DNA from 4 places in the Bradyrhizobium sp. sBnM-33 genome. Region 4 is predicted to be linked to each of the others. Evidence: predicted binding sites of a transcription regulator. Region 4 holds the regulator's gene; each other region holds the start of a gene.

Region 1 (5,383 bases), 1.4 Mb from region 4:
CTTCCACACCGGGGCTCTCGAACGGCTCGGCGTCATATGCGACGATGCGGCAGCCAAATCCGGAAAGCCGGCGCGCAATGGCCTGGCCGACCCGGCCGAAGCCGACGATCCCCACCGTCGAGTTGCCGATGCCGGTTCCGTAAAGCTGAGGCCGCCAGCCGGCGAATCCCGATTTGCGAATTCCCGCATCACCGGCGGCAATATGCCGCCCCAGCGCGATCATCAATCCGACAGCCAGTTCAGCCGTCGGTTCGGTGAGAAGGTCCGGCACGATTGTTACCTGGATGCCGCGTTCGCTTGCGGCATCGACGTCGATATTGTCATAGCCCTTCAACGCGGCGCCGATGACTTTCAGGTTCGGGCATTGCTCGAGAAACGCCCGGTCGACGCAATCGGTCATGAATGCCATTAGCCCGGCTGCTTGCCTGCAGCGTTCGATCACCTCGTGATAGCTCCATGGTTCGGGCCTATCGTTTGCAACGATGCAAGCAACGCCGTCGAACACGGCGCGGGTCTCGGGGAAGATCCGGTTTGTCAGAACGATGAGCGGCAACTCTGTCATCGAGGCACGGTTACTTGAGCGATTTTCGCAAGTACGCGCCGACGCTGTCGACGATTACAACGCATGCGAGGATCGAAAGCAGGATGGCCGAAACCTGGTCGTAGTTCAGGAGGCGCAGAGCCGAGATCAGCTCGAAACCGATTCCCCCTGCGCCAACGATGCCGAGCACGGCGGAAGCGCGGAAATGATACTCCCACCGGTAGATCGTGACATCGGTGAGCTGCGGCAGGACTTGCGGCAGAACGGCGTGCTGGATGACTTGCAACGGCGTCGCGCCCGCGGCGCGAGCCGCTTCCAGCGGCTTGGGATCGACATGTTCGATTGCCTCGGCATAGAACTTGCCGACCATGCCGATCGAATGCAGCGCCAGCGCAAGGACACCAGGCAGCGCCCCGAAACCAACCGCGGCGACAAACAGAACGCCAAGGATGATCTCCGGCACCGAACGCAAGAAGGCGAGGAATGTCCGAACCGCCAGATAAACGGTCGGGTGCGGGCTCGTATTGGGAGCGGCCAAAAGTGCGAGCGGCAAGGAGAAGGCCACGGCGAGCGCCGTCCCGGCGATCGACATCGCAAGCGTGTCCAGAAGCGGCCGCAACCATGGTTGCCAGCGGCTGAAATCCGGCGGTACCATTTCAGAGGCTAGCGTACCGATCGCAGGCCCGCTCTCCAGAAATCGCTGCGCGTCGAAAAAGCCCGTGGCCGCCAGCGCCGCTACGCACGCAGCGATGATCAAGCCGACGAGGCCCGCCCCGCGCAAGGCGGAGCGGCGTTGTTCTTCGAGAATGGCGTCAAACGTGTGCGAAACCGATTTCATTGTTTCACAGCTTGGCAATATCGAGTTGGAGCACTTTCGCCATGTCGCGCAGCACGTCGTAATCCTTGTCAGTCGCCGTCGCGATAGCCTCGACGCGGAACAGCTTGAGGATGGCCGGATCGTTGAGGTCGAGGAACGCCCGCTTGATAGCGTTCTTGAGCTCGGGTTTCAGAAAGCCCTGCACAGTGAGTGGATAGTTCGGAATCGGTTCGGATAGCGCGAGCTGCCTGAGCTTGGTGGAATCGATCTTCTTGGTTTCGACCAAGACCCGGTAAATGGATTCGGATAACGCCCCCGCGGGCACCTGCCCGGCAGCGACGGCGCGCGCCACCGCATCGTGTTGGCCCAGATGGACGACCTTATAGTCGGCGTCTCCGATCAGCCCTTGCTTGGCGAGAAGGGCGCGCGGCGCAAGATGGCTCGACGTGGAAGCCCGATCACCGAATGCGAATGGCTTGCCCTTAATGTCGGCCAGTTCCTTCACCGGGCCATCCGCCGTGGCTATCAGGATTGACTGATAATTGGGTTTACCCTTTTCGACGCCTACGCCGAAGGGCTCGATTTCCGGCGCTTTCGACTTGGCGAGCACGTAGGAGAACGGGCCAAAATATCCGACCTCGATGCGTCCGAACCGCATCGCCTCGATCATCGACGAATAGTCCGTGGTGACGATGATCTCGACGGGTCTCTTGAGCACCTCCTCAAGGTACTTCTTGAGCGGCTGTGCATTCTGAATGATGGTCGACGCGTTCTCGTCGGGAAGCAGTGCGATACGCAGCTTGTCGGGGTTTGTCTTGTCGGCGGCAAATGCCGGAGCGGCGAGCACGCAGAGCCCGGCCGCGGCCGATGCAACGAGGAAGTTGCGGCGCTGAATCATCTGATTTCTCCATCTAGATTGAGGGCTCGACTAAGCCGCTTTGGCCAAGCCTTTGCGTTCCATCGCATAGATACGATCGAGCGTAACCGACCCGAGTTGATCCGGCGCCCCTTCGAAAACGATGCCGCCCTGCGCGAGGCCGATGATGTGATCGGCGAACCGACATGCCAGATCGACCTGATGCAGGCTGACGATCGCGGTGATCCCGTCCTCGCGGCAGATCCGATGAAGATCTTCGAGCACCCGGACGGACGTGGCAGGATCGAGGCTCGCGACGGGTTCATCGGCGAGCATGATTTCCGGCTTTTGGGCCATGGCGCGCGCGATGCCGACGCGTTGCTGTTGTCCACCGGAAAGCTGATCGGCGCGGTCCAGCGCCCTGTCGGCAAGTCCGACCCGGTCAAGCGCCTCCAGGGCCAGCAGGCGGTCAGCGCACGGCAGCGGAAAAATCGACCGCACCACACTGTGCGCAGCAAGCCGTCCTGTCAGCACGTTGTCGAGCGCCGACAGCCGGCCGATCAAATGATGTTGCTGGAACACCATTCCAGTCCGCCGCCGATGCGCCCGCAACTGTGTGCGGCTAGAGAAGATCGATCCACGCCCCTCGACGCAAACCTCACCCGACGTAGGCCGCACGAGCCCATTGAGGCTGCGCAGCAATGTCGATTTTCCCGCCCCTGAGGTGCCGAGAAGAACGATGAATTTTCCCCGCTCGAACATGGCAGTGGTCGGCCGCAGCGCCACGACCCCATTGGGATATGTAACGGTCACGTTCTGGAGCGACAGCATCTCGAACCTCGCAGCGTGTTCGCTGTTTCCGAACAAAATCGTTAATTGTTCGCTTAGTCCGACTATCAAGCGTCCATGACGTCAGGATGACACAGGCCCAAGGCAGGCTCGATGCCCGACCTGCTGGTCCGAGCTACTCTCTCAAAACTCGGACGTGTTGAGTTTTCTGTACGCGATTGATCCGCCTCACCGCGAAGCTGTCGCTGCGGTACGGAAATAAAAGGGTTCGCTCGGCAGCGAGCCGTAGACAAAAGGCTCCTGCTGCCGTCCGGTTGCGGCCATCACATCATCGCGGACGAAGCGAAAGAGCATGGAGATCTCCAGCCCCGGCTGCTTCAGCCGATTGAGCAGCGCTTTCATGAACGGAGAGTTGTCGTCGTCCCCATCGTGCGCCACCTGACCGGCTTTCGCCGCATAGGCGATCATGGTCCCGCCCTCGGGCTCCACGCGCGCTAGCCCCGTTCCGAGCGAGCGCGTGCTGTTAGTGAAGCGCATCTGCGGCGCGAAAGGATTGTCCCGGCACGCATCCAGCACGATGAGCCGCAATCCCCGCACGCCTTCGATCGCGGTGCTGAGCTCGTCGATCGACACTGCTTCGAGGCGCACGTCGCGATCGGTCTTCAACTGCGCATCGACAGGTGCGAGCCAGTTGATTCCGCCCATCTCGAGTCCGTGGCCGGCAAAATAGATGACGGCCCAGTCAGACGTTTCCGCCTCCCTGGCGAAGGCTCGCAGGGCGGCAAACATCTGTTCGCGCGTCTGATCGCGCAGCAGCGTCACCTTGCGGAAGCCAAGCGCGTCGAATTCCGCCGCCAGCGCCTCGGCGTCGCGGCCCGCATTCTTGAGGGGTGAAACGTTCTGATAGGCGGCATTGCCGATCACCAGCGCAACCCGATTGTTGCGCTCGCGCGACGGCGTTGCGCCCGGCGCGACCGGTTCGCCGCGGGGCGGCGCCATTGCGCTATCCACCTCGCGCACAAGCTGCTCCGCCTCGCGGAACACGTCGGCGGCGTCGGGACTGGACAGCGGCAGCCGGCGCGCGGTGGACAGCGCATCCCGTGCGGCCGCGATGTTGTTGGTTCGACCCAATGCCACGCTCTTTAGCGCAAACGCTTCGGCGTTTTGGGGGTCGATCTTGAGCAGCGCATCCAGCACAGGAAGCGCTTCCGGGTAACGCTTCAGCGCCACGAGGGCTTTTCCGTGCAGCAAGCCGATGTCGGCGGAAGTCTTCTGCTGCGAAGAGTTACCGCTGACCCGAGCGGCGCGAGCTCGCGCAATCTGTTGGAGCGCCTCATCGGGACGGCCAAGTTGCACCAGGAAGTCGGCCTGGTGGATGAAATTGTAGATGCCGCCAGGTTGCAGCCTGGCCGCCTGGTCCAGATCAGCCCGGCTCTCCGCGATGCTGCCACGTCGCACATGGGCAGCGGCGCGGTTACGCAACGCGTCGGCGCGGTCGGAATTATTGTTCGCGACCGCGAGCGCCTTGGTCGCGTCTATGATGGCGAGGTCGAATTGGCCGAACCCGCTGCGGATCAACGCCCGGTTAAGCCATGCTTCGACGAAGGAGGGATTGTCTTCAAGGCACCGGTCGCAGCTGGCGAGTGCGTTCCTGTAGTCGTGCCGGGTGATGAACTTATAGCACCGATTGTAGTACGCGATCGCGCGCTCTCGTTTTGAAATGCCGGGCGTGCTGATGATCGCCATACAGGCTGCGAGGCCGGCCTCGTTGTCGTCTGCACGGCAGGAATTCCAGAGCTTTGCGCGATTGTCGGAAGGTGCGGCCTCGGATGCGCCGGCACCGGGCAACATCAACGCAAGCGCTAGCACAAGCGCCATGGCATGGCCCGGCCGGGCGTGGCGATGACCGAACAGAAGCGCGATCATGAACCTGTCCTGTTGAAAACGGCGACTTGCCCGCGCGCCGGCGAACCAACCACGTCAGTCAGATGCGGCGGCTGATCGAAGGCCCGCGCCACCCTCCTGATCAGCATGATCATGGCGGTTCCGATCGCCAGGAAGATCGACCCGATGAAAGCCAGGATGATCGGCATCAGCCAAAGAGAAAACACGCCCCGGATGGCCGCCGATTCCGGCACGCCGGGATCGTAGAGCACCGAGACAGTCTGTCCGGTACGATAGGCCGGCGGATTGGTGCGCAGCCCGGACTGAAATTCAATGGTACGACCGTCCATCGTCTGGAAGCGCACGACTGGCGCAAACACGTAGCCCTTATCCTCGCTGTCGCGCAGGCGCACCATCTCGATCACCGACCCGGGCGTTTCAATGGCGCGTGCAATCCATGTTCTTGTTGACCAGACACTGGAGCCCGCTGCGAGCA
Region 2 (5,383 bases), 1.9 Mb from region 4:
CTGCTTAGCGGCGTCGCGCTCGCTGCGGGAATTACGGTGCATGACGCCCGCAATCGCGATGTCACGATCGGTGATCCCGCGCGGATCGTCTCGATCGGCGGCGCGATCACGGAAATTCTCTATGCGCTCGGTTTCGAGGACCGCCTCGTTGGCGTCGACTCGACCAGCCTCTATCCGGCCGCGGCACGCGAGAAACCGGATGTCGGCTACATGCGCCAGCTTTCGGCCGAGGGCGTGCTCGGGCTCAACCCCTCCCTGGTGCTGGCGGCGCAAGGGTCCGGGCCGAAGGAAACCATGGACGTGCTGGAAGCCGCCAAGGTGCCGCTGGTGCTGGTGCCCGAAACCTTTTCGGAAGCAGGCCTGCTCGACAAGATCAAGTTGGTCGGCCACGCCATGGGCGCGGACAAGCGCGCCGAATGCCTGACCGCGGCGGTGTCGGACGATTTGGCGCAACTGCGCGAGCTGCGCGCCAAGGTGACGAAGCCGGTGCGCGTGATGTTCGTGATGTCGCTGTTGAACGGCCGGGCGATGGCCGCCGGAAAGAACACCGCGGCAAACGAGATCATCGCGCTTGCCGGCGGCGTCAACGCGATCGACGGCTACGAGGGCTACAAGATCATCAACGACGAGGCGATCGTCGCGGCGAAGCCCGACGTGGTGCTCTCGATCCAACGCGGCAAGGATTCCGTGGTCGCGGAGACGGTGTATCTTCATCCGGCCTTCGCGCTGACCCCTGTTGCGGCGAACAAGACCTTCATCTCCATGGAAGGCCTCTATCTGCTCGGCTTCGGGCCGCGCACCGCGGCCGCCGCCCGCGATCTCTCGATCAAGCTCTATCCGACGCTGGCGCCGCAGGCCGAGACATTCAAGCCTGCGGCACTCACCGCCGATTGCCGGAAATGACCGTCCTGACCGAGGCTAGCGCCAGGCGCCGCAGCGGATACGCGTTGCGTCCTCCCGCCTCGCTGACCCTTGTCTGCCTGTTCGCCGCGCTGGCGGGTGCGGCGCTGATCGCGCTGACGGTTGGCGCCGCCGGAATTCCGCTGGCGCGGCTGCCGGCCGCACTCGGCCTGTGGGGCGAGGCTTCGGCCGGTCCGACGCTCGCGCGCGACCAGCTTGTGCTGTGGTCGATCCGGATTCCACGGATCGGCGCGGCCGCGATGATCGGCGCGCTGCTCGCGGCATCGGGAGCCATCATGCAGGGGCTGTTTCGCAATCCCCTCGCCGACCCCGCGCTGGTCGGCGTTTCCTCCGGCGGCGCGCTGGCGGCCGCGGCTGCGATCGTCTTCACCGACAGCCAGATCGGCCAGAACTTCCGTTTCATGCAGCATCAGTTGCTGCCGATCGCGGCCTTCGCCGGGTCGCTCGCGACCACCGTCATCCTTTATTCGATCGCGAGCCGCTCGGGGCGGACGTCGATCGCGATTTTCCTGCTGGCCGGCATTGCCATCGCCGCCATCGCCAACGCCGGCATCGGGCTCCTCGTATTCATCGCCGACGATCGCCAGTTGCGCGACATCACGTTCTGGCTATTAGGTTCGCTGAGCGGCGCGACCTGGCCCAAGCTCGCCACGCTGGCGCCGGTGCTGGGATGTGCCGCGATCGCCTGCGTCTCGATTGCGCGTAGGCTCGACGTACTGGTGCTCGGCGAGGCCGAGGCGTTCCATAGCGGCGTCGACGTCGAGCGGCTGAAGCGGATTTCAATCGTGCTGGTGTCGGCGATGACGGGCGTGGCGGTTTCGGTCTGCGGCGTCGTCGGCTTTATCGGCATCGTGGTGCCGCATCTGTTGCGGCTGGTGATCGGGCCGGCGCACCGCTTGCTGTTGCCCGCTTCCATGCTGCTGGGCGCGGTGCTGCTGGTGGGCGCCGATACGCTGGCCCGCACCATCGTCGCGCCCGCGGAAATGCCGATCGGCATCCTGACGGCAGCAATCGGCGCGCCATTCTTTCTGGCCATGCTGCTCCGCCAGCGCGGGCTGGTTTCGCTATGACCGCCATTCTCGAAGCGCAGTTGGTTTCGATGGTCGTTGGCGGCGCCACGCTGGTCGATGGCATTGATCTTTGCGTCGCCCCCGGCGAGATGGTCGCGATCGTCGGCCCCAACGGCGCCGGCAAATCGACGCTGCTGCGGATGCTGTCCGGCGATCTCCGCCCGACGCGCGGTCAGATCAGGCTGAAGCAGCGCGACATCCACCTCTATGCGCCGCGTCAGCTCGCTTATCACCGCGCGATGCTGTCGCAGCATGTCAACGTCAACTTCCCGTTCACGGTCGAGGAGATCGTCCATATGGGCGCGGGTGATGCCGGCCGCTCCGCCGCGCAGCGGCTGGTCGATGCGGCGCTCGGCGAGGTCGATCTGGCGCATTTCAGCCAGCGGCAATTGCCGACGCTCTCGGGCGGCGAACAGCAGCGCGCGCATTTCGCCCGCGTGCTGGTGCAGCTCGCCTGCGGCGAGGCGCTGCATGGACCGGGGCTTCTGTTGCTGGACGAGCCGACCTCGAGTCTCGACATGCGCCACCAGATCGACCTTGTAGAAACCGCAAAGCGGCGCGCGCAGAACGGCACGGCTGTTATCGCGGTGCTGCACGACCTCAATCTCGCCATGCGGTTCGCCGACCGGATCGTGCTCTTGCATCGCGGCCGGCTCGCCGTCGATGGCGGCCGCAGCGATGTGATCACGACGGAAACCATCCGTCGGATTTTTGAGGTGGATGTGAAGATCGACTATACCGATCAGGGTGTGCCGTTCCTGCTGCCGCAGACCATGCGGCCGGCTGCAACGCAGTAACACCTAAACCGCAGCCTTATCCAACGCCGTTACGCGGCTTTCACAAAACTGTCAGCCGGCTGTAACAGCCGCTGCGCAAGACACTCCGCATCGCCATTCTACAGGAGATCCGCCATGCGCGTGTCATTGCTCTGCTCCGTCGCCTCCGTGTTTCTGGCCGGCGCTGCCTTCGCCCAAGGTGAAGGCGAATTTCCCGCCACGCTGAAGGGCCACGCCGTGCTGCCGGCACAGAGCTTTATCGAGGCGCCCGCTGATGCGCCTGACGATCTCAAGACATCAGGCAAATACACCACCGGCCGCCGCGTCGACGCTGTGGGCACTGTGATGGGCAAATCCTACGAACGCCCGACCGGCGTATCGCTGCCGTTCAAGGGACAGCCGCTGCAGGGCCATTCCGGCATCAAGGTGATGGCTGACGGTTCGTTCTGGGTGCTCACCGACAACGGCATGGGCTCGCGCTACAACTCGGCCGACTCGATGCTCTATCTCAACCGGCACAAGATCGACTGGGCGAGCGGCAAGATCGAGCGGCAGGAAACCATCTTCCTGCACGATCCGGACAAGAAGGTGCCGTTCCGCATCGTGCATGAGGACAGCGCCAAGCGCTATCTCACCGGTGCCGATTTCGACACCGAAGGTTTTCAGATCATCGGCGATACCATCTGGATCGGCGACGAGTTCGGACCCTATGTGCTGAAGGCCGACAAAACCGGCAAGGTCCTGGCGGTGTTCGAAACCACCGCCGACGGCAAGCCGGTGCGCTCGCCCGATCACTGGTCGGTGCAGTCGCCGGCAGCTCCAGGCGCAAGCTACACCACGGTCAATTTGCGCCGCTCCAAAGGCTATGAAGGTTTTGCCGCTTCGAAGGACGGCAAGTTCGTCTACGGGCTGCTGGAAGGCCCGCTGTGGGATGCCGAGAAGAAGGACCTTGAAAAGCTCGACGGCAAGGAAGCCGCGCGGATCCTCGAATTCGACGTCGCGGCCGAAAAATTCACCGGCCGCTATTGGCACTATGTGTTCGATAAGAACGGCCACGCCATCGGCGACTTCAACATGATCGACGCTTCAAACGGCCTGATCATCGAGCGCGACAATGGCGAAGGCACCGCCGACAAGGTCTGCCCGGCCGGTCAGCGGGGCGAAAATTGTTTTGCGGACCTCGCCAAATTTAAGCGCGTCTACAAGGTCGAGCTCTCCGACGCCAATGTCGGCAAGCCAGTGCGCAAGATCGCCTATATCGACCTGATGAAGATCCGTGATCCCGACAAGAAGGCGCGCAAGCCGCTCAATGACGGCGTGCTGACCTTCCCGTTCTTCACCATCGAGAACGTCGATCGCGTCGACGACACCCACATCATCGTCGGCAACGACAACAATTTGCCGTTCTCGTCGAGCCGCGACCCCAACAAGGCTGACGACAACGAGTTCGTGTTGCTGGAGGTGGAGGAGTTCTTGAAGGCGAAGTAGGCCGTGGCGTCCAAGCCAATCCCATCTTGAGGAGCGCGAAGCGGGGTCTCGAAGGATGAACGGCCCCCCGGTAGCCATCGCCCTTCGAGACGGCCGCAACGCGGCCTCCTCAGGGTAACGGAAAGCTATAGTGTGCCGGCGCAGCGCCGGGCTACGGCATCACCGTCTTTCGCCGGCTGAGCGCATTCGACCGCTCGATCCACTCCGGCAGCGGCGCACCATCGCGATGCCGTCCGCCGGCGCAAGCTGCGGCCCAGGCAGCCACGGCGCCGAGCAGGATGGCTGTCGCGACCGAGAAGGCGAGAATGATGCTGCTTCGCCGTGATCTCGCAATCGCGGTCTTGGCGCTGGCGACGACGCTATCGACCCGCCGCTCCGCATCGGGCGCGGAAAGGCCCGTGAGCGCGCCGACTTGCTGAATCAGATGGGTGCGGTCGTCCGCGCTGAGCCCGCTGTGGCTCGACGTGGTGAGCAGGATGCGGCCGGCTTCGGCCCGCTCGGCGCTGAGATCGACATTTGGCGCGCGGCGGCCGGCGCGAAACAGCCGGTCCAACTCATAGCTCAAGAGCGGCTCGGCGGTGCTGGCCTGCGCAGGGCCGCGCATCGAAGGTGTCCGGTTGATCGTGGCTGCGCCAATCAGGGCAGCGAGGAGCGCCCCCATGACGACGGCGAGTGCCCAGGCGCCCAGGCCGTGGGCGCCGTCAACATGTTCTGTTTCCTCCGCCGCAGCCGGGCCGGCCGAGAGACGGCTGTGACCGGCGATGTAGCCGCCGAGGCCGAAGCTGAGGACGGCCTGGATAATCAAATAAAGCCCCGACAGGATCGCCAGCGCCGCAGACGCATCACGCCAGGTCGGCGCAGTCGATGTAACTCCGAGACCGATCGTGGCGCCAAACGTCAGCAGCACGGACGAAAACGCCGTCGCCACAAACGCGCCTAGCACGATCGGCGACCATTGCAGCAAACGCGCCGCGACATCGCCGCGCACCGCAGGAGAAGAGACGTTTTCCATCGACCTCTCCATGCGCTAGCGAAGACCAAAGAAGGACAGAACCGCCAGGATTACGACAATGAGACCGACGAGATAGATGAGACCGTGCATGGCTTTCTCCATGTGCCCCGCCGCCA
Region 3 (5,383 bases), 3.4 Mb from region 4:
AGTGCTGCTGGCGTTGGCCGTGCACATGCTGGGCGCAGGCTACGGGCTCGATCTCGGCGGCTTGTGGCGAACAGATACAAGCGAATTCATGCCCGCGGGCGCGGCAATCGCGTGGTGGCTGATCGCGACCGTGGGCTTTTCCGGCGGCTATTTTACCGCCAACCTCATGCACAGCGCGGCCGCGGGCCAAATTCCGCAGCGGATGCGACAGTTCCTGATCGCAGTCGGTGTGCTGATCCTTGCCGGCGCCGGACAAGCCGCCTCCGCGCCGAGCCCGGTCCCGACCGTATCTGGCGTGCTCGCCGGCCTTGCGGCCTTATGCCTCGGCGCCGTGATGGCATTCTGCGGCGCGCATTTCGCGTTGCGCAAGGCTTAAAGAAACAAGACTTGAGAAACTAAGCGACGACCCGCGCCCTTGGCTTCGACAGCATCGTTTCCACCTGGGAAGCGGGACGCGGCGGACTGAACAGATAGCCTTGCGCCTGCGTGCAGCCCTCCTGGCGCAAAAGGTCGAACTGCGCGTCGGTCTCGACGCCTTCAGCCGTGGTGACGATACCCAGGCTCTTGCCGAGGCCGGTCACCGCGCGGACGATCGCCATTGAATCATCGCGCGTCGCCAGTTCGGTGACGAAAGAGCGATCGATCTTGATCTTGTCGAACGGAAAGCTACGCAGGTAACTCAGGGATGAATATCCGGTTCCGAAGTCGTCGAGCGAAATCCGGACGCCAAAGGCGCGAAGCTCGTGCAGAACCGAAAGCGTCGCCTCGCTGTTCTGCAGCAGCACCGATTCCGTGATCTCGAGCTCGAGCCGGTGCGCCGGAAGACCCGAGGCTTTCAGCGCCTCCTTCACCGTCGATACCAGACTGGGATTCTTGAACTGCACCGGCGACAGATTGACGGCGACGCCGACATCCTGCGACCACTGGGCCGCGTCGATGCAGGCTCGACGCAACACCCAGTCGCCGATCGGCACGATCAGGCCGGTTTCCTCCGCCAGCGGAATGAAGTTGGCCGGAGAGATCATGCCGCGCAGCGAGTGATTCCACCGCACCAGGGCTTCGAAGCCAACGACGACGTCTTTGGCTATATCGCGGATCGGCTGGTAGTAAACTTCGAATTCCCCGCGCTGCAGCGCCGCGCGTAAGTCGAGCTCCAAGAGCCGCCTTGCCTGCGCGCGGGCGTCCATTCCGGTCTCAAAGAAGCGGTAGGTGCCGCGGCCGTCCTCCTTGGCGCGATAGAGTGCGAGGTCGGCCTTTTTGAGGAGTTCATCGGGATTCTTGCCGTCCTCCGGCGCCAGCGAAATGCCGATGCTGACCCCGATGACGAGCTGGTGACCAGCGATTTCGTAGGGCGCCGAAACCTTCTCGACCACGTGGCTGGCGAGCAGGGCAACGGCGGACGGGTCGCAATCATTGCAGAACTGCACGATCACGAACTCGTCCCCACCCAGCCTCGCCACTGTGTCGTTCTCGGTGATGCATTCGCCGAGACGGCGGGCGACTTCTTTCAAGAGCGCATCGCCGACCGGATGGCCGAGCGAATCGTTGATATCCTTGAAGTGGTCGAGGTCGAGACAGAGCACCGCAAGCTGATCGCTGCGCTTGGCGAGCCGCAACGCCTTCTCGAGTTGCTCGCGGAACAACGTCCGGTTCGGCAGATTGGTCAGCGCGTCATGGCGCGCCATGTGGGAAATCTGTTCCTGGGCAGCCTGCCATTCGGTGATGTCCTCGAAGGTCGCGACCCATCCGCCGCCCTTCATCGGCTGGTCGACGACGCGGAGCGAACGTCCGTTGCGGCTCACCGTTCTGGTCACGCTGTTGCCGGCCTTGGCAGCAGCGATCACGTTGGCGACGAACTGATCGGGATCGCCATCCCATCGATCAAGCGCCTTCTGCTGCCGAAGGACATCGAGCAGCAAACGACCCTGGAGAGTCATGGCGGTCCGGTCCATCATTTCGGCGTAGCGTTGGTTATTGAGCAGGATGCGACCATCCGCATCGAACATGCAAAGTCCCTGCGACATGTTGTCGAGCGCGGTATCGAGCAGGACTTTTTGCTGATGCAGCTCGCCCTTGGCGCGGCGGTCGATCATGGCCGCCAGCAGCGATAGCCCGAGGATGGCGAACGCTGCCACCGCCGTCAGGAAGGAAAGCGCGGTCGGAGAAATCGACAGCCCGTCGGTCCCGAGGGTCGGGTCGGGAATCAGCGTGACGGCGCCCATCGCCGTGAAATGATGCGAAACGATGGCAACCGTCAGCAGCCCTGTGGCGCCCACGGTATGGGCGGGATTGTCGCTACGCGCGGCAACAAGAAGCGCCATGGCCGCAAACACGCTGCCAAACACGATCGAGGCCACAACGATGCCGGGCGACCACACAATGAACGCCGGAAGCTCGAGTGCCGCCATGCCGGTGTAGTGCATCGCTGCGACGCCGGCGCCAATCACGGCGCCGCCAATCGCAACCACCGGCCACCGTGCGCTCGACAGCGCAATGCACAGACCGACGGCGACGATGCCTATGGCGAAGACCAGCGACAACAGCGTAACGGGAATGCTGTATCCGGCTCCGGCGCCGGGATCGTAGGCCAGCATCGCGACGAAATGGGTGGCCCAGATTCCGCAGCCGCCGACCGCTGCGTCGAGGCCGATCCAGATCGCGCGCGTACGGCCGCGCGAGGCCCGGGCACGATGAAACAGGCTGATGGCGACTGCGCTGGCGAGCCAGCAAATGGCACCGGCAAGCACGACCAGGCGCCAGTCATGCTCGGAAGTGAGGCAAGTTAGGACGCGATACATACAGACCCCCGAAGGCCTGTAACAGCAGTCCTATTCGTATATTTGGCGTAACCGCCGCGGCGCGGTTACGCGGATGGTAAACAAACGCTTTTTGGCATGCCAGGCATGCCGGCGCGGAAACGCCGCGCGAGCTACTCGCCCGCGCGGCGTTTTGCCTCAATGGCGCGACTAATCAGCTTGCGGCTCGCAGGTTGACCTTGCCTTCCGCCAGCGAGGTGAGCTTCTGGTCGACTATCTTTTCCTCGTCGAGCGTCTTCTGCAGGATGCTGGCGCAATCGCTGCGGCCGAGTTGCCGCGCCCAGGCAATCAGGCTGCCGTAACGGGTGATTTCATAGTGCTCGGCAGCCTGGGCGGCGTTGATGAGGGCCGCGTCCAACACGTCCTTGTCCTCAATCTCGCCCGCGACATCGTCGGCTTCCTCGATGATGCCGTCGATCGCTGGGCAATCGACCGCCTTCACCTCGGCGCCGTGCATGCGGAATATCTCTTCGAGACGCTGCACATGCGTCTTGGTTTCATCTAGATGGCCCAAGAAGCCCTGTTTGAGCTGCTTGTCAGTGGCTTTTTCGGCCATTTTTGGCAGTGCTTTCACGAGTTGCTTCTCGGCATAGTAGATATCCTGCAATTGGTGGATGAACAGGTCGTTCATCGTCTTGATGTCTTTGGTGAACAGTCCCATTGCGGTTCTCCTTCGTTTGGGAACACGCTGGCGCAGGCCTCATGCTGGCCGGGGCGCGCGCTTCATGTTCGATGTTGATTGGAGGCTAACTTGCTCGCGAAAAGGACGTTCCTGAAGGCCGCGAAAACGCCGCGATGGAACGGACGGAACGGCGCGGCAAAAAGAGCCCGCGGAACGGACCTCGTTGCGACTCAAAATCGTTAACGCGGCGACATATGTATGGCGTATGACAAAGGCGACGAACGACGCCAAAAGGCATGCTTGTCAAGGGCTGCACAACGGCCCGGTTTTGGCTTATGGGTTTCGCGCACGGTGCCTCTGACCGTCGACTGTCACCCGTCGTGACAGGCCCATCTTTACGTATTGCGCCCGCCGGGAGGATGAATGCATCGGCTGCTGACCGCGCTCAGGCGTGGCTTCAAGGAGAAGATCGGCTGGAAACGGCTGGGGATCGCTGCGAGTCTTCTCATCATCATTCTTGCGATCACCCATCTGGTTCGCACCCTGAAGGGCGTCGACACTGGGGTTGTTTTGACGGCCCTGACCGAAATCGCCCCGCATCGGATCGCGCTGGCGGCACTGTGCGTAGTAGGCGCGTTCTTCACGCTGACCTTCTATGATTTCTTCGCATTGCGAACGATTGGCAAGACGCACGTCCCCTACCGCATCGCGGCGATGTCGAGCTTCACCAGCTACACCATCGGTCACAACGTCGGCGCCACCGTCTTCACCGGCGGCGCGATCCGGTTTCGGATCTATTCTGACTACGGCCTGACTGCGATCGATGTCGCCAAGATCTGCTTCCTCTCCGGCCTGACCTTCTGGCTCGGCAATCTGTTTGTGCTCGGCATCGGCATGGCCTGGCATCCTGAGGCGGCGTCGGCGATGGACCTGCTGCCGCCGGCAATGAACCGGCTGATCGCGATCGGCTGCCTTGCCGGCATCGCCGTTTATTTCATCTGGCTGCTCTTGGGCGAAGGGCGCCGCGAACTCGGCCAGAACGGCTGGAAAGTGGTGCTGCCCTCGGCGAGGCTGACGTTGCTGCAAGTCCTAATCGGCGTCGTCGATCTCGGCTTCTGCGCGCTGGCGATGTATTTGCTGATGCCGATCGCGCCGCACATCGATTTCATTTCGTTGGCGGTGGTATTCATCCTGGCAACGCTGCTCGGTTTTGCCAGCCATGCACCCGGTAGCATCGGGGTATTCGATGCCGCGATGCTGGTGGCGCTGCCGCAGTTCGGCAAGGAACAATTACTGGCGACGCTGGTGGTATTCCGGATCCTGTACTTCCTGATTCCCTTCGGCATCTCGATTTGGATCATGGGCACGCGCGAACTCTGGCTCAGCGTGGTGCAGCCTTGGCTGGACCGCCGTCGGCTCGGCGAAGCGTGCACCGCCAAGGCCCGGGTGCGGCAACCGGTCGAGGGCCGGCATTCCCGAGGCCGGTAACGGCGTCGTTATCTGCACCGTCTGGTCTTTTGAGGCAGAGCTGCCTCATTCTCTTATTTCTGCCTTACCGCTAACGTCAAACGACGCCATGGCTGGAATTCTCTCACGTTCGATGATGTCGGTCGCGCTGCTTGCCGGCGTGCTGATTGGAATAATCACGTCCGCGGCGGAAGCCCAGACCGCCGGGGGCTACGGGCCGCTGCAGATTTCTTGGGAAGTACGCAACCGCTTCCGCCTGTTCCGCGAGGAGCGGGATTTCCTGCTGCATGCCGAAAGCGGACGCGGCCGCAGCGTGCTGGCTTCAGAGCAGGTGCTGGCGATCCAGAGCGACGGCCGCGGCTGGGCACGCAATACCGTGAACCGGCTCTGCATCGATCTCGCCGGCCGCGTCAGCGAGCCCTGCACGCGCGACAACGTCAAAGAAAGCTATCTGACACCGATCGATCATCCGGTCGTG
Region 4 (5,383 bases):
CGTCGACTGTTCCTGCAACGCCTTGATCAGGTGCGGATGGCAGTGACCGAGCGCATTCACCGCGACGCCTGAGGTGAAGTCGAGATAACGCTCGCCATTGGTGGAGGTCAGCCAGCAGCCTTCGCCGCGTTCGAAGCCGAGATCGACCCTGGCGAAGACGGGGAGCAGATGCGACGTGGCGCTATTGGTCATGGCAATCACTGAGGTTTGAGACCTGCCTTTGAGACCTGCCGCGGGCGTGCATTGGCGCGAACGCGGCAACAGCCGGTCTTGCGAAAACGAAACGTGCCGCCTCTTAAGGGCGGCACGTGAGAGGCATTCTATGTGGGCGGGGAGCGCTGTCAACACGCCACGGAACGGCCTTTCCTGCCGTGCAAGGGGCTGAAATCCGTAGGATTGCGGTGTGGTGGAAACCACGCAGTGAAATGCCTAGATGTCAGAACATGTGGACGCTCGGGCCCGGACTCTTGCGCCGGAGTCACGCCATATTGTAGCGTTTGGGCTGTCGGATACGACATCTCGTGCGGCAGTTCTGATCCCTGGAGTCCTTTTGTGCAGGCGTAAACGTTCGGGCGCGGTTAGCGCGCCCGGCGAGGGCTAAGGGATTCTGACCGCAGGGATTTTTGAGACGATGACATCGCCAGCGCCGCCCCGATTGGCCGGCGCGATGCGAAGGGAAGATTACGATGACGGTTTTGACCTGGTCCGACGATCGCGTCGAGCAGCTTAAGAAGCTCTGGGAAGCCGGATTGTCGGCAAGCCAGATCGCCGCGGAACTCGGAAATGTGACGCGAAACGCCGTGATCGGCAAAGTGCACCGGCTGGGCCTTTCCGGCCGCGCCAAGAGCCCCTCCTCGGCCGCCCCGCGGCAGCGCAAGGCACGCCCCGCCCAACCGATGATGCGGGTTTCGCGCCCGGTCTCGCGCGGCAACACCGCGCTCGCGCACGCCTTCGAAGTCGAGATGGAGCCAGATCCGATCGCCTTCGACAACGTCGTGCCGATGAGCCAGCGGCTGTCGCTGCTCGAACTGAACGAGGCCACCTGCCACTGGCCGGTCGGCGATCCCTCGAGCCCGGAATTCTTCTTCTGCGGCGGCAAAGCGCTCACGGGCCTGCCCTATTGCGCCCATCACTCGCGCATCGCCTACCAGCCCGCGGCCGACCGCCGGCGTCAGCAACCGAAGACAACAAGGTAAGTCGCGGTTTGCCGTAGCCCGGATAGAGCGAAGCGAAATCCGGGACGATCTCGCGATGGGCTGACATTCCCCGGGTCGCGCTTCGCTCCACCCGGGCTACGCGTTCCACTGTCATCGCGAGCGTAGCGAAGCAATCCATACTTGCTTTGCCGCACGATGGATTGCTTCGCTTCGCTCGCAATGACGATGAGAGAGTCCCCGCTTTCGCGCGGACAACGATGGAGCCTTACGGCTCCACCTTCGCAAACCTATCATCCAGCGCATACCCCGCGCCGCGGACGGTGCGGATCGGGTCCTGCTCGCGGCCGGGGTTGAGCAGCTTGCGCAGGCGGCCGATGTGGACGTCGACGGTGCGCTCGTCGATATAGATGTCGCGGCCCCAGACGCTGTCGAGCAACTGCTCGCGGCTGAAGACGCGGCCGGGATGCTCCAGGAAAAATTCCAGCAGGCGATACTCGGTCGGGCCGAGATCGATCTGACGGCCCGAGCGCGCGACGCGGCGTTTTTCGCGATCGAGTTCGATATCGCCATAGGTCAGCACGGTGGCGAGCCGCTCGGGGCTTGCCCGCCGCAACAGGCCCTTCACCCGCGCCAAAAGTTCCGGCACCGAGAACGGCTTGACGATGTAGTCGTCGGCGCCGGTCGCAAGCCCGCGCACGCGCTCGCTCTCCTCGCCGCGCGCGGTCAGCATGATGATCGGCAATTGCTTGGTTTCGGGGCGCGCCCTTAAGCGGCGGCACAACTCGATGCCCGACAGCCCCGGCAGCATCCAATCGAGCACGACGAGATCGGGCACGCGCTCTTTCAGCCGTGTATCCGCATCGTCGCCGCGGCCGACGGTTTCGACCTCGTAGCCTTCTGCGTCGAGGTTGTAGCGCAACAGCGTGGTCAGCGCTTCCTCGTCCTCGACCACCATTATGCGCGCGCTCATCCTGCTCTTGCCTCTTCTGTTTGACGCGTTTTCTTCATGCGAACCGGTTTCCACGTCGCTGGAAAACACTATGTCAAGTGTTGGGTACGGTGGTCGCAAACGTCGTCATGTCGCCCTTCGGGCGCTTGTCGAGCATCTGCTGACCCTCGATCATGTAGAACACGGTTTCGGCGATGTTGGTGGCGTGATCGCCGATCCGTTCGATGTTCTTGGCGCAGAACATCAGATGGATGCAGAACGAGATGTTGCGCGGATCTTCCATCATATAGGTCAGGAGTTCGCGGAACAGCGAGGTGCAGATGGCGTCGACTTCCTCGTCGCCCTTCCACACCGCCATCGCCGCCGGCAGATCGTGCGCGGCATAGGCGTCCAGCACCGACTTGACCTGCGATTGTACCAGGTCGGTCATGTGTTCGAGGCCGCGCATCAGCTTCAGCGGCTGGAAATCGTTCTCCAGCGCCGCGACGCGCTTGCCCATGTTCTTGGCGAGGTCGCCGATCCGTTCCAGATCGGTGGCAACCCGCATCGAGCCGACGATTTCGCGCAAATCGATCGCCATCGGCTGACGGCGGGCGATGGTCAGCACCGCGCGCTCCTCGATCAGATGCTGCAGGCGGTCGATCTCGACGTCGGTGGCGACGACGTGCTTGCCGAGCGCGACGTCGCGGCGGACCAGCGCGTCGACGGATTCGGTGATCATGCGCTCAGCCAGGCCGCCCATCTCGGCGACCAGGCGCGTCAATTCCTGAAGGTCGCTGTCGAATGCCTTGGCGGTGTGCTCAGAAGCCATCTGTTATCTCCTTAACCAAACCGCCCCGTGATGTAGTCCTGGGTACGTCGATCGCGCGGCGAGGTGAAAATCTTGTTGGTATCGTCGAATTCGATCAGCTCGCCGAGATACATGAAGGCGGTCTTGTCCGAGACGCGCGCCGCCTGCTGCATATTATGGGTGACGATGGCGATGGTGTAGTCCTCCGCCAGTTCCTGAATCAGTTCCTCGATCTTGGCGGTCGAGATCGGATCGAGCGCCGAGCAGGGCTCGTCGAACAGGATCACCTCGGGCCTGACCGCAACGGTGCGCGCGATGCATAGCCGCTGCTGCTGACCGCCGGACAGCGAGAGGCCACTGGCGTTCAACTTGTCCTTGACCTCGTTCCACAGCGCGCCGCCGCGCAGCGCCTTCTCGACCCGGCCGTCCATCTCGGACTTCGAGATCTTCTCATAGAGACGGATGCCGAAGGCGATATTCTCGTAGATCGTCATCGGGAACGGCGTCGGCTTTTGGAACACCATGCCGACGCGGGCCCGCAGCAGATTGAGGTCGAGCTTCGGGTCGAGGACGTTGGTCTGGTCGAGCAAGAGCTGACCGGTGGCGCGCTGACCCGGATAGAGATCATACATCCGGTTGAATATCCGCAGCAACGTGGATTTGCCGCAGCCGGACGGGCCGATGAAGGCGGTGACGCGATGGGTGCCGAGCGTGAGATTGATGTCCTTCAGCGCGTGGTGCTCGCCATAGTAGAAGTTCAGGCCGCGGGCGGTCACCTTGGGTGCGGCCTCGGGCAGCGCCACCTGCGGAACTGGGCCGCTCGCGTTACTTACGGATACGGAGAGTTCGGTCATTTGGATATCCTCTCGGCGCCAAGAATGCGCGCGCCAATGTTCAGGGCCAATACGGTGAGCGTGATCAACAGGGCACCGGCCCAGGCGAGTTGCTTCCAGTAGGCATAGGGGCTCTGGACGAAGTTGTTGATGGTCACCGGCAGGTTCGCCATCGTCTTGGTCATATCCAGGCTGAAGAACTGGTTGGAGAGCGCGGTGAACAAGAGCGGCGCGGTTTCGCCGGCGACCCGGGCGGTCGCGAGCAGGACGCCGGTGATCAGGCCAGCGCGCGCCGCACGATAGGCGATGCGCCGGATCACCAGCGAGCGCGGCATGCCGAGCGCGGACGCCGCTTCCCGCAGGGGATTGGGAACCAATCCCAGCATGTCCTCGGTGGTGCGGACCACCACGGGGATCACGATCACGGCGAGCGCGAGACATCCGGCGAACGCCGAGAACCCGCCCATCGGCACCACGATGGCGCCGTAGATGAACAGGCCGATGATGATCGAGGGCGCACTCAACAGGATGTCGTTGATGAAACGGATCACCGAGGTGAGCTTGTCGTGCTTGCCGTATTCGGCGAGGTAGGTGCCGGCGAACAGGCCGAGCGGCGCGCCAATGCCGACCCCGACCATGGTCATGATGATCGAGCCGATGATGGCGTTGCGCAGGCCGCCGTCGGTCGATCCGGGCGGCGGCGTATCCTGAGTGAAGACGGCGAAATTGATGCCGGAAAGGCCATTGAAGAACAGCGTGAACAGGATCAAAGCGAGCCAGGTCACGCCGAACAGCGCGGCACCCATGCACAGGTACTTGACGATGATGTTGTTGCGGCGGCGAGATACGTAAATCGGGTTCATGATCTCAGTTCCCCGCTTTCTGTTCCAGCCGCATCAGCATCAGCCTTGCGGCAGCAAGAACGAAGAACGTCAGAATGAACAGCAACAGGCCGAGCAGGATCAGGCCGGACTGGTGCAGGCCGTCGCTCTCGGCGAATTCGGAAGCGATCGCAGCAGAGATCGTGGTGCCGGGCGCGAAGAGCGAGGACTGGATCTTGAACGAATTGCCGATGATGAAGGTGACCGCCATGGTCTCGCCGAGCGCGCGGCCGAGCGCCAGCATGATGCCGCCGATCACGCCGACCCGGGTATAGGGGATCACGACGTTGCGGACGACTTCCCAGGTGGTGCAGCCGACGCCGTAGGCCGCCTCCTTCAAAACCGGCGGCACCGTCTTGAACACGTCGACCGAGATTGCGGTGATGAAGGGCAGCACCATGATCGCCAAAATCAGCGAGGCATTGAACAGGCTGAGATAGGACGGCGGGCCGGCGAAGATCGTGCCGAGCACCGGGACGCCATCGAACACGCTGATCATGAACGGCTGGAAGTTGTTGGCCAGGAACGGCCCCAGCACGAAGAAGCCCCACATGCCGTAGATGATCGAGGGAATGCCGGCGAGCAGTTCGATGGCAAGGCCGATCGGACGACGCAGCCAGAGCGGGCAGATCTCGGTAAGGAACACCGCAATGCCGAGGCCGACGGGAATGGCGATCATCATCGCGATCACGGAGGTGACCAGCGTGCCGTAGATCGGGCCGAGCGCACCCAGCACCGGAGGATCGGCCGACGGCGCCCAGCGCTGCGTCCAC

What was found. Region 4 encodes PhoB, which activates phosphate uptake and scavenging genes when phosphate is short. Its sites were predicted from a motif close to TGTCATNNANCTGTCAT; they were not measured.
Region 1: phnC (phosphonate ABC transporter ATP-binding protein) is a predicted target of PhoB. The motif match lies at 3,121-3,137, and genes of this name have one in related genera.
Region 2: RX328_RS37390 (esterase-like activity of phytase family protein) is a predicted target of PhoB. The motif match lies at 2,838-2,854, and genes of this name have one in related genera.
Region 3: RX328_RS19045 (YbhN family protein) is a predicted target of PhoB. The motif match lies at 3,693-3,709, and genes of this name have one in related genera.

What each region holds. Positions count from the first base shown of each region.
Region 1 covers NZ_CP136624.1:8,539,483-8,544,865, forward strand. The annotation lists gene RX328_RS40065 (phosphonate dehydrogenase) at 1-562, opposite strand, end outside; gene phnE (phosphonate ABC transporter, permease protein PhnE) at 573-1,379, opposite strand; gene phnD (phosphate/phosphite/phosphonate ABC transporter substrate-binding protein) at 1,384-2,256, opposite strand; gene phnC (phosphonate ABC transporter ATP-binding protein) at 2,287-3,045, opposite strand; gene RX328_RS40085 (caspase family protein) at 3,232-4,929, opposite strand; gene RX328_RS40090 (DUF3592 domain-containing protein) at 4,926-5,383, opposite strand, start outside.
Region 2 covers NZ_CP136624.1:7,975,540-7,980,922, forward strand. The annotation lists gene RX328_RS37375 (hemin ABC transporter substrate-binding protein) at 1-903, shown strand, start outside; gene RX328_RS37380 (FecCD family ABC transporter permease) at 900-1,991, shown strand; gene RX328_RS37385 (heme ABC transporter ATP-binding protein) at 1,988-2,788, shown strand; gene RX328_RS37390 (esterase-like activity of phytase family protein) at 2,903-4,255, shown strand; gene RX328_RS37395 (hypothetical protein) at 4,407-5,267, opposite strand.
Region 3 covers NZ_CP136624.1:4,179,882-4,185,264, reverse strand. The annotation lists gene RX328_RS19060 (hypothetical protein) at 1-376, shown strand, start outside; gene RX328_RS19055 (EAL domain-containing protein) at 396-2,798, opposite strand; gene RX328_RS19050 (ferritin-like domain-containing protein) at 2,971-3,477, opposite strand; gene RX328_RS19045 (YbhN family protein) at 3,862-4,926, shown strand; gene RX328_RS19040 (hypothetical protein) at 5,039-5,383, shown strand, end outside.
Region 4 covers NZ_CP136624.1:738,551-743,933, reverse strand. The annotation lists gene RX328_RS03485 (aspartate aminotransferase family protein) at 1-192, opposite strand, end outside; gene RX328_RS03480 (GcrA family cell cycle regulator) at 687-1,196, shown strand; gene phoB (phosphate regulon transcriptional regulator PhoB) at 1,423-2,127, opposite strand; gene phoU (phosphate signaling complex protein PhoU) at 2,201-2,917, opposite strand; gene pstB (phosphate ABC transporter ATP-binding protein PstB) at 2,929-3,750, opposite strand; gene pstA (phosphate ABC transporter permease PstA) at 3,747-4,592, opposite strand; gene pstC (phosphate ABC transporter permease subunit PstC) at 4,597-5,383, opposite strand, start outside.